DNA from 2 places in the Erwinia magellanica genome. Region 1 is predicted to be linked to the other one. Evidence: predicted binding sites of a transcription regulator. Region 1 holds the regulator's gene; the other holds the start of a gene.
The links. The regulator CRP, encoded in region 1, controls carbon source genes, mostly activating them, when cyclic AMP is high. The targets are predictions, from matches to a motif close to ATGTGANNNNNNTCACAT.
Positions count from the first base shown of each region.

Region 2: AAH450_RS01275 (YfcZ/YiiS family protein) is a predicted target of CRP. The motif match lies at 1,657-1,674, and genes of this name have one in related genera.

Region 1 covers NZ_JBCHVC010000004.1:50,554-53,940, reverse strand. The annotation lists gene AAH450_RS14770 (YccS/YhfK family putative transporter) at 1-870, opposite strand, end outside; gene crp (cAMP-activated global transcriptional regulator CRP) at 929-1,561, opposite strand; gene AAH450_RS14760 (OsmC family protein) at 1,870-2,283, shown strand; gene AAH450_RS14755 (phosphoribulokinase) at 2,322-3,191, opposite strand; gene AAH450_RS14750 (YheU family protein) at 3,263-3,387, opposite strand, start outside.
Region 2 covers NZ_JBCHVC010000001.1:258,314-261,700, forward strand. The annotation lists gene fadL (long-chain fatty acid transporter FadL) at 122-1,405, opposite strand; gene AAH450_RS01275 (YfcZ/YiiS family protein) at 1,780-2,076, shown strand; gene fadI (acetyl-CoA C-acyltransferase FadI) at 2,234-3,387, shown strand, end outside.

The sequences.
Region 1 (3,387 bases):
TTCAGGCAGCTTGTGATAAAGAATATCGTCAGCCAGTACGCGAAGCCGGGCGGCGATGGTTTGCGCATTCCAGCGGATCACCGCTTCAGCATGGCTCTGCTCTACCAGCTTCTGAACCTCTTCGGGCTGATGCAGGCTGACCGAAATATGTTCCTGCAAATCCAGCGCCACCTGGAACGCTCTGGTCAGGCGTTTGTGATGGTTATAGCGGGTGGCAGAGAGCATATGCATCTGCTGGTAGCAGGTAGTGATCAGATCGACAGCTTTCTGCTGCCGGGCCAGCAGTGGTGGCAGCGCCTTTTCAGGATCTGTCAGCTGGGTCAGCAGGGAATATTTGGCTTCGCAGTAGCCCGCCAGCTCGCGGTAGAGCAGGCTGAGCGTCTCCCGCATCGGCTGCTCTTTCCACAGCCAGAACCAGAACCAGTTAAAAAGGCCATACCAGATGGTGCCCAGCACGTAGAGCATTGGCGGTTCCCATATTGGCATCCGGCCAGCCAGGCTGAGGGTGAAAATAGCGGCAATCAGCGAGCCGGGCAGCAGTCGGCCATGCAGCGGGCTGATCTCACCGGTTATGCCCAGCAGCATCGTCATGGTGAAGAGAATAGCGGGTAAAGGCACCGCATGTCCGCCCAGATACTGGATCAGGAAGCTGCTGAAGGCGAACAGGCTTCCGCCGATGATCAGGCGTTTGAAGAAGCGTTTGTGAGGAGTATCAAGACCAGCGATGTTGCAACAGGCAGGCACTAAAGAGAAAAGCAGGCCCCGTTGCAGGTCACCCAGCAGCCAGCCGACAGCCACCGGTAAGCAGAGCACCAGCGTCTGGCGCAGCGCGTAGTTCACTTCAGGGTGATAGATCAGTCGACGCCACATCACTCCGTACCAAATAAAAAGGCGCAACAAGAGCTGTTGCGCCGTGGATCAGAGCCGATCAGCGTGTGCCGTAGACAACGATGGTTTTACCATGTGCTGAGATCAGGTTCTGATCTTCCAGCATTTTCAGAATACGGCCTACGGTTTCGCGTGAGCAGCCAACAATCTGCCCAATCTCCTGACGGGTGATTTTGATCTGCATCCCGTCCGGGTGGGTCATGGCGTCGGGTTGCTTCGCCAGGTTGAGCAGGGTCTGCGCAATGCGACCTGTGACATCAAGGAAAGCTAAATTGCCCACTTTCTCTGAGGTAACCTGAAGTCGACTCGCCATCTGTGCCGAGAGGCGCATCAGAATGTCAGGGTTGACCTGAATAAGCTGACGGAATTTTTTATAAGAGATTTCAGCCACTTCACAGGCTGTTTTCGCACGTACCCACGCGCTACGCTCCTGACCTTCTTCAAACAGGCCAAGTTCGCCAATGAAGTCACCCTGGTTGAGGTAAGAGAGGATCATCTCTTTGCCTTCTTCATCCTTGATAAGCACCGCTACTGCGCCTTTGACGATGTAGTAGAGGGTTTCTGCCTTTTCACCCTGATGAATCAGCGTGCTCTTGGATGGATACTTATGAATATGGCAATGTGACAGGAACCATTCAAGTGTCGGGTCTGTTTGCGGTTTGCCGAGAACCATTCGCTGTTATCCTCTGTTGTCATCGTGCCTAAATACAGGGGCAGAGTTCCCTGTCAGGCGTTGAAATAATCAAGCGTTTCCCATCAGGAAATGTATTCGGGCCTCTGTGAAAAGCCTGGCTCGTTATGTTGTCTTGTTTCGTCGTGCCTGTAGAGTACTGACGAAAATATTACAGCTTTGTTTGTAGCACAGCTTTCAGTGAGTGTCTTCTGTTGTCTCGCTTCAGCATAGTGTGAAAACTGCCACATTGCCGTTTTTCAGGCTAAAGCGTAATCTGATGTTAACTAAATGAATTAGAGGAACTTGTTATGCAGGCTCGGGTCAAGTGGGTTGAAGGGTTAACGTTTTTGGGAGAATCCTCATCGGGACACCAGGTATTGATGGATGGAAACGCCGGGGATAAAGCGCCAAGTCCTATGGAAATGGTGCTGATGGCTGCGGGTGGATGCAGCGCCATCGACGTGGTCTCTATTCTGCAAAAGGGCCGTCATAACGTAAAGGATTGCGAGGTGAAGCTCACCTCAGAGCGGCGCGAAGAGGCTCCCCGCCTCTTCACCCATATTAATCTGCACTTTATTATCAGCGGCGTCGGGCTGAGTGACAAAGCCGTCTCGCGCGCTGTCGATCTTTCGGCAGAGAAGTATTGCTCTGTGGCGCTGATGCTGGGTAAAGGGGTTAATATGACCCACAGCTATGAAGTGATCGAATTACAGGAAAAGTAGATCGCTGAGCAGGGGAGTAACGTCTGTTTACCGGGGCGTTACTCAATTTTCTTGCCCTGAATCAGACGTTTAACCAACGGCCCCATAATCAGCTCCATTGCCAGCCCCATTTTCCCGCCCGGCACCACCAGCGTATTGATATGCGAGATAAAGGATCCCTGTAGCATCGACAACAGGTAGGGGAAGTCAATATCTTCCAGCGCCTGGAAGTGGATCACCACAAAGCTTTCATCCAGCGAAGGGATAGCCCTGGCTGCAAAGGGATTGGAGGTATCCACCGTCGGCACACGCTGGAAGTTAATGTGTGTGCGCGAAAACTGCGGCGTAATGAAGTTAATGTAATCCTCCATTGAGCGCACCACTGAATCCATTACCGCTTCACGCGAATGGCCGCGTTCGCTGGTGTCACGCACCAGCTTCTGGATCCACTCCAGGTTAACGATAGGCACCACGCCTACCAGCAGATCGACATGGGCAGCCACGTTATTCTGTGGGGTCACCACGCCACCGTGCAACCCTTCATAAAACAGCACGTCGGTAGGTTCGGGCAGCGGCTGCCAGGGTGTAAAGGTGCCCGGCACCTGATTCCACGGCACCGCTTCATCATAGGTATGCAGATACTTGCGGGATTTACCGCTGCCGGTGCGGCCATACTCGGTAAAAGTTTGTTCCAGCAGCGCAAAGTCGTTGGCTTCCGGGCCAAAATAGCTGATATGGCGGCCCATATCGCGCGCCTTGCGGATCGCCATATCCATTTCAGGGCGGGTATAGCGGTGAAAGCTGTCCCCTTCCACTTCGGCGGCATGCAGGCCAAGCTGCTGAAAAATCTTTCTGAAGGCCAGGCTGGTGGTGGTGGTTCCCGCCCCGCTGGATCCCGTTACGGCAATCACCGGATGTTTGGCTGACATGCATATACCTCCCTGAGAAAAGTCGCTTCGCATTGGTACCATGTTTCAGGCATGGGTGTCATCTCTGCCTGTTAACCTGTCACCTGACCGCGCGGCATAATATTGACGGTCTCGTGCAGCTCAGACCAGACCAGCACCGCTTCGCCGCTGGTTAACTGGCGGCGAACATCCTCAACCTTCTGTTCCAGCGAGCGTT
Region 2 (3,387 bases), on a different contig from region 1:
CTTTTTACATGGCCCGTTGCGCTGCTCCAGGCGACGGCTGTTCAGGATAATGTGAAATGCCCGTTACTAAGCCATAAAAAAGGCCTGTCTTATGACAGGCCTTTTGCTTTTGTAGAGGTAATCAGAACTTGTAGTTAAAGCTTGCCCCATACAGCCAGGCTTTACCGGTAGAGTTAAAGGTATAGCCGCCTTCTTCAACCGTGACGTGCTGGCCGTGCATCCAGGAGAGGCCCACATCCACTGACGCATCCTGGTTAAAGGCATAGGAAGCACCGGCGCTCAGCCAGAGACGATCCTGGTCCGGAATGGAGATAGAGCGGTTCTCGGCAGGCACCGGACTGTCGTCAAAAGCGATACCGGTGCGGAAAGTCCAGTTTTCGTCATAGTAATAGGAGGTTCCGAGAGCAATGCGGTAGGCATCTTTATACTCCTCGGTTTTCTGGAACAGCGTCTGTCCCTGGGTACCGGTTGCTTTCAGCTCCTGGAACTGGCTCCAGCTGGTGTAAGCCAGGCTGTAGTGCACCGCCCACTGCGGTGCCACTTTATGGTAGCCCGAAAGCTCCCACATTTCCGGCAGGTTCAGGGTCAACGAACCCGGAATGGTGCTGCCGCTGGTGCCGTAAGGCAGGCCAAAATTGCCGGCCTGATTAATAGGGTTAAATGCGGCAGGAATACTGCTTTTATAATCGCCATCAAAATCGATTTTTACTTCGGAACGATAGGTAAAGCCGAAGCGGTTATTATCATCGACTTCATAAAGGATACCGGCGTTCCAGCCGTAGCCCCATTCTTCACCCTTGAGGTGTGCAATCTGCGTATCTGCTGGCAGACCAAGAGCCGGGCCTGTTTCTCCGGCATAACGTTCGATTTTCGCCCGCGCATAAACCGCGTCAAAACCAACGCCAAAACTAAAATGCTGATTCAGACGGTAAGCGGTACTCAAATTAAAGTTAACGGTTTGCAGATCGGTTTTACCGGCATAAGGGCCAGCTGCGTAATCATCATTAAATTCGGTTGCCAGACCATAATTAGAAGTGGCGGAAGCCCCAAGCCACCATTGATCGTTAATTGGCTGAACATAATGAATATTCGGTACCCATTGCGTCGGCGCAATATTATTGGCATTCAGGCTTTGGCCAGACTGGCTGTCACCATCAATATTAACATCAGGATCAATAAATACCGCGCCGATGGAGAACATCGGGCGATCCATCAGCGCCATTGTGGCCGGGTTGCGGCTGGCAGAGGCTGCGGTATCACCAATTGCGCCTTCGCCGGAATAAGCGCGGCCCAACCCGATGGTGGAGAATTCATTCAGTTGAAAGCCGGCTGCATAAACGTTCGACGTAACAATTGCCACTGCAACAGCAAGCGCAGATTTCGCAAACAGGTTTTTATGGTTCATGACCACAACCTCATTTATCTGGTTTTTATTAAACTCTGTTACATGAAGTAACAGGAGATTGTAAAGTGTAGGGACTGACAGACGGCGAACAAATCAGACCAGTGGCCCCAGTATAGGTCTGACCTGTGCTCATGTTGCAATATTGTTTTATAAATATTTCTAAAATGATCCAAGAAAAGCGATCTGCATAGCAAAAAGCAGGGAACCCGGATTGGGCATCGCCAGTCTAACTTGTTTCAGATCAATTTTAACTGTGATTTTCGTCACTTAACGGCGCTATCCGTGGCCCCGGCCAGACAACCTTTCACGGCAGGCGTAAAATAGATCCCAGTGATTTTACTTCTGCCGTTTTAGCGGCTAACCGGAGATCCCTTATGACCAATGCTCTGAAAAAATGCAGTGCAAATGAAACGGCCGCCTGCTGCTGTGTTGATGTAGGCACCATTATGGATAATACCGACTGCACCGCCAGCTGGAGCCAGCTGTATGAAACCCGCCAGCAGGCGGAAGCGATGCTGGCGACGCTGACTGAAAAAGCGCGTCAGGTAGAGTCCGATCCCTGCGTTATTGAGGCCCGCTTCAGCGAACAGGCCGGCGGCGTACTGCTTGAGGCTGACTTCACTTTCAGCTGTCAGGCAGAAACAATGATTTTCCAGCTCGGCCTGCGTTAATCCCCGGCATGAGCGGGCGTTGCCCGCTCATTGTTCCCGAAGCGTGTTTCCTCTCGCAATTTTCTCTTAATTCCCGTGCAGAACGCAGAAATCTGGTTAACCTTAGAGGTCAGACCTCTTTGGCAATGATGCCGTTTGGATTTCAAGGGTGATCAGAATGAGCAAGGCACTTCCTTTGCTGACGCGTCAGGGCGAACGCATCGCGATTACGCACGGACTCCGTACCCCGTTTGCCCGTCAGGCTACAGCCTTACATGGCGTCCCTGCTGTGGAGCTGGGCAGAATGGTGGTCAGTGAACTGATGGCGCGGAGCGAACTGCCGCCGGAGGTGATTGAGCAACTGGTTTTCGGCCAGGTGGTGCAGATGCCGGAAGCACCGAACATCGCCAGGGAGATTGTGCTGGGAAGCGGGCTTAACGTGCAGACCGATGCCTACAGCGTCAGCCGGGCCTGCGCCACCAGTTTTCAGGCGGTAGCTAACGTAGCGGAAAGCCTGCTGGCTGGCACTGTTCAGGCAGGCATCGCCGGAGGCGCAGATTCCTCTTCCGTGTTGCCCATTGGCGTAAGTAAAAAGCTGGGCCGTATTCTTGTCGACCTGAATAAAGCCAAAACCTTTTCACAAAAAATGAAACTGTTCAGCGAGTTACGCCCACGTGACCTGCTGCCTGTGCCACCTGCCGTGGCGGAATACTCCACCGGCTTACGTATGGGGGATACCGCAGAGCAGATGGCGAAAAGCCACGGTATCAGCCGCGAACAGCAGGATGCTCTGGCCCACCGCTCACATCAGCGCGCCGCCAGAGCCTGGGAAGAGGGGCGGCTGGAGGCGGAAGTGATGACCGCTTTTGTGCCGCCCTGGCTTAAACCCTTTGCAAAGGACAACAACGTCCGCCTTAACTCCTCTCTGGAAGAGTACTCCCGCCTTCGTCCCGCTTTTGATCGCCAGCACGGCACGGTAACGGCTGCCAACAGTACGCCGTTGACAGATGGCGCCGCCGCCGTGGTGCTGATGACGGAATCGCGCGCGCGTGAGCTGGGGCTGGTGCCGCTTGGCTATCTGCGCAGCTACGCCTTTACCGCCACTGACGTCTGGCAGGACATGCTGCTTGGCCCCTCCTACGCTTCGCCAATAGCGCTGGACAGGGCAGGGATCACCCTTGGCGATCTGACGCTGATTGATATGCACGAGGCCTTTGCCGCCCAGACGCTGGCGAATCTTAAGGTATTTGCAGACGAGCGTTTCGCCCGTGAGGTTTTAAACCGTCCCCATGCGCTGGGTGAGGTAGATCAGGAGAAATTCAACGTGCTGGG